Regions from separate parts of the Vibrio sp. CB1-5 genome, predicted to be linked through region 3. Evidence: predicted binding sites of a transcription regulator. Region 3 holds the regulator's gene; each other region holds the start of a gene.

Region 1 (2,273 bases), on a different contig from region 3:
GGTGCAATCTCATTCACAAGTAGCTGGCCATTCACATCGAAGAACTCAAGTGCAAGCACACCAACATAGTCCAAAGACTCTGCTACAGCGGTAAACATTTGTGCCGCTTGAGCTTGCAGTTCTTGTTCATCAATCGCTGTTGATAGCGTCAGTACGCCATCGGTATGCACATTCTCAGCCAGCGGGTAGATAGCAATCTCACCTTGTTTGTTGCGTGCGCCAACCAGTGATACTTCGCGCTGGAAAGGGACAAACTCTTCAGCAACGATGGCTTGGCTTTCTGATTCTTCAATACACTCGGCCATTTCTGTCCAAACTGCATCGACATCATCAAGCGTTTTTAATCGCCACTGACCTTTTCCATCGTAGCCACCCAATGCGCTCTTAAGCACCATAGGCAGACCAACGTAGGCAATTGCCGCATCAAAATCTGCGCGTGTATTGATGACTGCGTATTTGGCGTTTTTTACCCCCGCACTGTCGAGAAGGCCTTTTTCAATGCGGCGGTCGCCACCGGCTTTGATAGCGTCTGTCGATGGGAGGAACTTGCCACTTTTTTCACAGATCGCGAGTACATCGAGTGGAATGTGTTCGAACTCAGCCGTGATAACGTCAGCTTCAGCAATTGCATGCTCTAGACCGTTACCCAGCACTTCAAGTGTCAGTGGGTGAACGATATTCTCACTGCGCACATCAAATGCTGAGATTTTGATATTCAGAGGGGCACCGGCTAGCGACATCATGCGCGCCAGTTGGCCTGCTCCAAGAATCAGTACGTGTTTCATCATTAGTCCTCAGAAGGATCTGGGTTAGCAAGTACGGTTTCTGTTTGTTGGCTGCGGAACGCTTCAACTTTTTCCATTACGGCGTTGTCGTGAACACCAATGATCTGCGCGGCTAGGATACCCGCGTTTGCTGCGCCTGCTTCACCGATAGCCAGAGTGCCAACTGCGATGCCTTTTGGCATTTGAACAATCGACAATAGAGAGTCCATGCCTTTCAGTGCGCGGCTTTGAACAGGAACGCCCAATACAGGAACGCTTGTGAACGCTGCTGCCATACCTGGAAGGTGCGCAGCGCCGCCAGCACCAGCGATGATGACTGAGATACCGCGCTCTTTCGCAGAAGTCGCGTAGTCAGCGAGTAGCTGCGGTGTGCGGTGAGCAGAAACAACCTTGGTTTCATAATCCACACCAAACTGATCCAGCATTTCTGCTGCTAGTTTCATGGTTGGCCAATCTGATTTTGAACCCATAATAATGCCGACTTTCATCCGAAGCTCCTTCAAGGCGTGTGGAAATGGACTAATTTGCGCGCATTATACGAGGATTTTTTTCTTAGGAAAACGTTTGCGCGAGTGATTTTTGTGTTTTTTTCTGGATTCTCACTCGGGTTTTGAGCATAGTGCCGTAGAAATGTAAAATATTTGTTTAGCTTTTAATAAAAGGAAGTCTCGGTGGATAATTTTCAAACCACAGTTGCGGCGCTTCAATCCGGTGAAGTAATTGCTTATCCAACGGAAGGAGTATTTGGCGTGGGTTGCGACCCAGACGATACGCAAGCCATTGAAAAGCTTCTTGCTGTCAAAGAGCGTCCGGTTGAAAAGGGACTTATTTTGATCGCTGCGAATTTTGAGCAGCTTCGCCCTTATATTGATGAGACTCAACTGACAGAGCAGCAGCTAGAGAGTGTTCAGCAAACTTGGCCTGGCCCGTATACCTGGATCATGCCAGCAAGTGCACGTGTATCCCCTTGGTTAAGTGGCGCGTTTGATACCATCGCTGTGCGTGTCACGGATCATGAGTTGGTGCAAAAATTGTGTTTGGCCTATGGCAAGCCAATTACTTCGACCAGTGCTAATTTATCAGGCATGCCATCTTGCATGACAACCGAAGAAGTTAAACAGCAATTGGGTTCTCGTTTGTCTTCAATCCTTGAAGGTGAGACGGGTGGCCGTAATAAGCCGAGCGAAATCCGCGATGCTCGCACCCTTAAAGTACTACGACAAGGCTAAGGAGTTCTCGTGCAGCAAGTCGATAAACATCAAGTAAAGACATTCCTTCTTAAGCTTCAAGACGATATCTGCCAAAAGCTCGAACAACAAGATGGCGCCGCGACCTTTCAACAGGATGAGTGGCAGCGTGAGCAAGGTGGTGGTGGCCGCAGTCGCGTTATGAAAGATGGCCAAGTGTTTGAGCAAGGTGGGGTGAACTTCTCCCATGTGTTTGGGGACAAGATGCCGGCATCAGCCACAGCGCACAGACCAGAACTCG
Region 2 (2,273 bases), on a different contig from region 3:
AAGTATTTGAAAAGACAGGATTAAAAAAATAAAAAAGCCCTCAAAAAATTTTGAGGGCTTTTTTGGAGTAAAAACTCAGACTAAGAGTAATTACAGACCAGCAAACTCACGCAGGATTGCTGCTTTGTCTGTCGCTTCCCAAGGGAATTCTTCGCGACCGAAGTGGCCGTATGCTGCTGTCTTCTTGTAGATTGGCTGAAGCAGGTTTAGCATCTCTTGTAGACCGTATGGACGTAGGTCGAAGTTTTGACGAACTGCTTCTACGATGATGTCGTGAGAAACTTTTTCAGTACCAAATGTCTCAACCATGATAGACGTTGGATCAGCAACACCGATGGCGTAAGACAGTTGGATCTCACAACGGTCAGCCATACCAGCCGCTACGATGTTCTTCGCTACATAACGTGCTGCGTATGCTGCAGAACGGTCAACTTTTGATGGATCTTTTCCAGAGAATGCACCACCACCGTGACGAGCTGCGCCGCCGTAGGTATCAACGATGATCTTACGACCCGTTAGACCACAGTCACCCATAGGACCGCCGATTACGAAACGACCGGTTGGGTTGATGAAGAAGTTGGTTTCTTTGTTGATCCACTCAGATGGAAGTACTGGCTTGATGATCTCTTCCATTACTGCTTCACGCAGATCAGGAGTAGAGATGGTATCACAGTGCTGAGTTGAAAGAACAACCGCATCGATACCCACGATCTTACCTTGGTCGTATTGGAACGTAACCTGAGACTTAGCGTCTGGACGTAGCCAAGGTAGAGTGCCGTTCTTACGCACTTCCGCTTGCTTTTGAACAAGACGGTGAGAGTATGTGATAGGTGCTGGCATTAGGATGTCAGTTTCGTTTGTTGCGTAACCGAACATGATGCCTTGGTCGCCCGCGCCTTGCTCTTTAGGATCCGCTTTATCAACACCTTGGTTGATATCTGGAGACTGTTTACCGATGGTGTTTAGAACGGCACAAGAATCCGCATCAAAACCCATGTCAGAGTGAACGTAGCCGATTTCGCGAACGGTTTCACGAGTTAGCTCTTCGATGTCTACCCATGCTGAAGTGGTGATCTCACCACCCACCATCACCATGCCAGTCTTAACGTAAGTTTCGCAAGCTACACGAGCTTTTGGATCTTGCTCCAAGATTGCATCAAGTACCGCGTCAGAAATCTGGTCCGCGATTTTATCTGGATGGCCTTCTGATACTGACTCAGAAGTAAATAGGTGCTTAGCCATGAGAGCTCCAATTTAAGTTTTAAGCAAGTGCTAGCACACTCACTTGTAATAAAATCAATGATATATTGTAGGTGTATCTACATCTAGACGTCTATTCTAGTCATCAATGTTCGATTAGCAAGCGATTTTTGCTTTTAACATATAGCCAAACGTTTGCCTGATTGGATTGATGCGATCCACTTATAATCGTCATTATTCGGCGAAAATGCTAAAAAATGGCGGTAAATCGTTTGCAGAGACTATATCGCTTTGCGACAATAGCGACCGCTGATTATTCAATCAGTCTATGAAAAACTTGGAATTCGCTTAATGCACTCAGGAGCCTACATGTCTTCTCGTAAACAACTCGCTAATGCAATCCGCGCGCTAAGCATGGATGGTGTTCAACAAGCTAACTCAGGTCACCCAGGTGCACCTATGGGTATGGCAGATATCGCTGAAGTTCTTTGGCGCTCTCACCTAAATCACAACCCATCAAACCCAGAGTGGGCTGATCGCGACCGTTTCGTTCTTTCTAACGGTCACGGCTCTATGCTGATTTACTCTCTGCTTCACCTAAGTGGTTACGAGCTATCTATTGACGATTTGAAAAACTTCCGTCAATTGCACTCAAAAACACCAGGCCACCCAGAGTATGGTTATGCTCCTGGTATCGAGACGACGACTGGCCCTCTAGGTCAAGGCATCACCAACGCAGTAGGTATGGCGATTGCTGAGAAATCTCTAGCAGCGCAATTCAACAAAGAAGGCCACGACATCGTTGACCACTTCACTTATGTGTTCATGGGTGATGGCTGTCTGATGGAAGGTATCTCTCACGAAGCGTGTTCTCTAGCGGGTACGCTAGGTCTTGGTAAGCTGATTGCTTTCTGGGATGACAACGGCATCTCTATCGACGGTGAAGTTGACGGTTGGTTCTCTGACGATACGCCTAAGCGTTTCGAAGCTTACGGCTGGCATGTCATCCCAGCAGTAGACGGCCACGATGCAGACGCAATCAACGCAGCGATTGAAGCGGCAAAAGCGGATCC
Region 3 (2,273 bases):
AATATGGCGCACTGCCTTATGCCTCAATGTACATTGGCACTTCTGGCCTACTCAATGACCAGCCTGCACAAGATATGGCAGATCTGCTCGCCGAGCACGGTATCGCGGTAAATAAAGATCTCAATGAGCCTGCGGACCACCTTGCCATCGAACTCGATTTTTTAGGTAACCTCATCATCCGTTCGAACGAGTTGGAAAACGACACACATATGAATGATGCACTGCACGAACAAGCGGACTTCATCAATACTCATCTAATGAGTTGGTTACCTCAGTTTGTTAAGAAGTGCCAACAGTTTGATGAATTTGGTTTCTACTCTGCTGCTGCTCTCCTCTTACACGCCTTCTGTCAGTTAGACCTGACCTACCTTACGGATGAAAACGACTAACTACGATTTCAACGAATAGGCGCAACACACACTAAAGGTGCAAACATGGTTTTCAGTCATCTGAGTCAATTTTGCGCCTTAGTTATAAATTTGTGGGATAAATGATTGCCAGCTCACTAAGCTGCGACTACAATCCGCCGTTTAAATGCAATCGCCCATTGGTATTACAGAAAGTCACCTCCACTTAGGTGTCAATATTGAGCTTTGAGCTCAATTTGTCGATTCTACTTAGGCTTGCATACACTTGCCGGTTTCCGCTTTTGCATCCGTTTATTCACAAAAGCGCTGGAACCACTAAAATTAAAGCGGCACAAACGTTTACTCACTAATTCAATAAGCCGCGACTTATAGGATATCACTATGGCAACCATTAAAGATGTCGCCCGACTTGCTGGCGTTTCCACGACCACAGTATCCCACGTAATTAATAAAACTCGCTTTGTTGCAGAAGCAACACAAGAAAAAGTGATGGCTGCCGTCGATGAACTTAACTATGCGCCTAGTGCTGTTGCTCGTAGTTTGAAATGTAACTCGACTAAAACCATTGGTATGTTGGTTACCCAATCGACAAACTTATTCTTCTCAGAAGTGATCGATGGTGTAGAAAGTTACTGCTACCGCCAAGGTTATACCCTGATTCTGTGTAACACAGGTGGTGTTTACGAGAAGCAGCGCGACTACATCCGAATGCTAGCGGAAAAACGCGTAGATGGCATTTTGGTAATGTGTTCTGACTTGACTGAAGAGCTTCTTGAGATGCTTGACCGTCACGCCGACATTCCAAAAGTGATCATGGATTGGGGTCCAGAGAGCTCTCAAGCCGATAAGATCATCGATAACTCAGAGGAAGGTGGCTATCTAGCGACTAAGTTCCTGATTGAGAAAGGTCATACTGACATTGCTTGCCTAAGTGGTCACCTAGAAAAAGCGGTATGCCAAGAACGCATCATCGGCTACAAACGCGCGCTAGCGGAAGCAGGCATAGAGATGAAAGAAGATCGCATTCTAGAAGGTAACTTTGAATGTGATACTGCGGTTATCGCTGCTAACCGCATCGCTGCAATGGAAGAGAGACCAACGGCCGTATTCTGTTTTAATGACACAATGGCATTTGGATTGATGAGTCGCCTGCAACAGCTTGGTGTGCGCGTACCTGAAGATATCTCTGTTATCGGTTATGACAATATTGAACTGGCTGAATACTTTTCGCCACCGCTGACAACAGTGCACCAACCGAAGCGACGTGTTGGTAAAAATGCCTTTGAGATTCTACTAGAACGAATCAAAGATAAAGGTCACGAAAAACGCATTTTCGAAATGCACCCAGAAATTGTAGATCGTGACTCTGTCAAAGCCCTAACCTAACGCTGACAAAAGTGCCGATTTCGGCACTTTTTTTTGATCTCCATTCAAACTTTTCCACTGCTTATGTCAATTTTTTTATTCACCTTGAGGCACAAATAACCAAACATTATTTGAACCAAGATCACATTTCCAAAAATCTACAATCAATCACTTACATAGTTTTCCTATATGCTATATGTGTCACGCACAGGGCAAACCATCTGAAAAGGTGGGACGCAAAGCCTCCGGCCTAAACCAATTTTATTGATAGGTAGCGGGGTTGCCGATGGCAAGGGAAAAGACTCAGTTATAGCGGCGGCTTAACAGAGCTCTGACACCCGTTTGCTATACTCTCGGACCTGATTTTGGTGACACAATCAATAACACCGAGAAAAGAATAAGCATGGACAATCCTATACTAAAAGATTCAATGCAGTTGTTCGCTCAGCTTGGAAGAGTAAAGTCTCGATCCATGTTCGGCGGATTTGGCATCTTCGTAGATGATACGATGTTTGCATTGGCAGTAAATAACAAATTACA

What was found. The regulator PurR, encoded in region 3, represses purine synthesis genes. The targets are predictions, from matches to a motif close to TNANGNAAACGTTTNCNTNA.
Region 1: a site for PurR is predicted at 1,338-1,357, ahead of purE (5-(carboxyamino)imidazole ribonucleotide mutase). Genes of this name have one in related genera too.
Region 2: a site for PurR is predicted at 1,384-1,403, ahead of metK (methionine adenosyltransferase). Genes of this name have one in related genera too.

Annotation. Positions count from the first base shown of each region.
Region 1 is NZ_JBJHPB010000025.1:2,546-4,818, reverse strand. It holds gene ACJB0T_RS16455 (5-(carboxyamino)imidazole ribonucleotide synthase) at 1-785, opposite strand, end outside; gene purE (5-(carboxyamino)imidazole ribonucleotide mutase) at 788-1,273, opposite strand; gene tsaC (L-threonylcarbamoyladenylate synthase type 1 TsaC) at 1,457-2,014, shown strand; gene hemF (oxygen-dependent coproporphyrinogen oxidase) at 2,024-2,273, shown strand, end outside.
Region 2 is NZ_JBJHPB010000002.1:59,345-61,617, forward strand. It holds gene metK (methionine adenosyltransferase) at 91-1,242, opposite strand; gene tkt (transketolase) at 1,552-2,273, shown strand, end outside.
Region 3 is NZ_JBJHPB010000007.1:78,025-80,297, reverse strand. It holds gene torD (molecular chaperone TorD) at 1-389, shown strand, start outside; gene purR (HTH-type transcriptional repressor PurR) at 750-1,754, shown strand; cyclic di-GMP riboswitch class I at 1,935-2,021, shown strand; gene ACJB0T_RS07340 (TfoX/Sxy family DNA transformation protein) at 2,137-2,273, shown strand, end outside.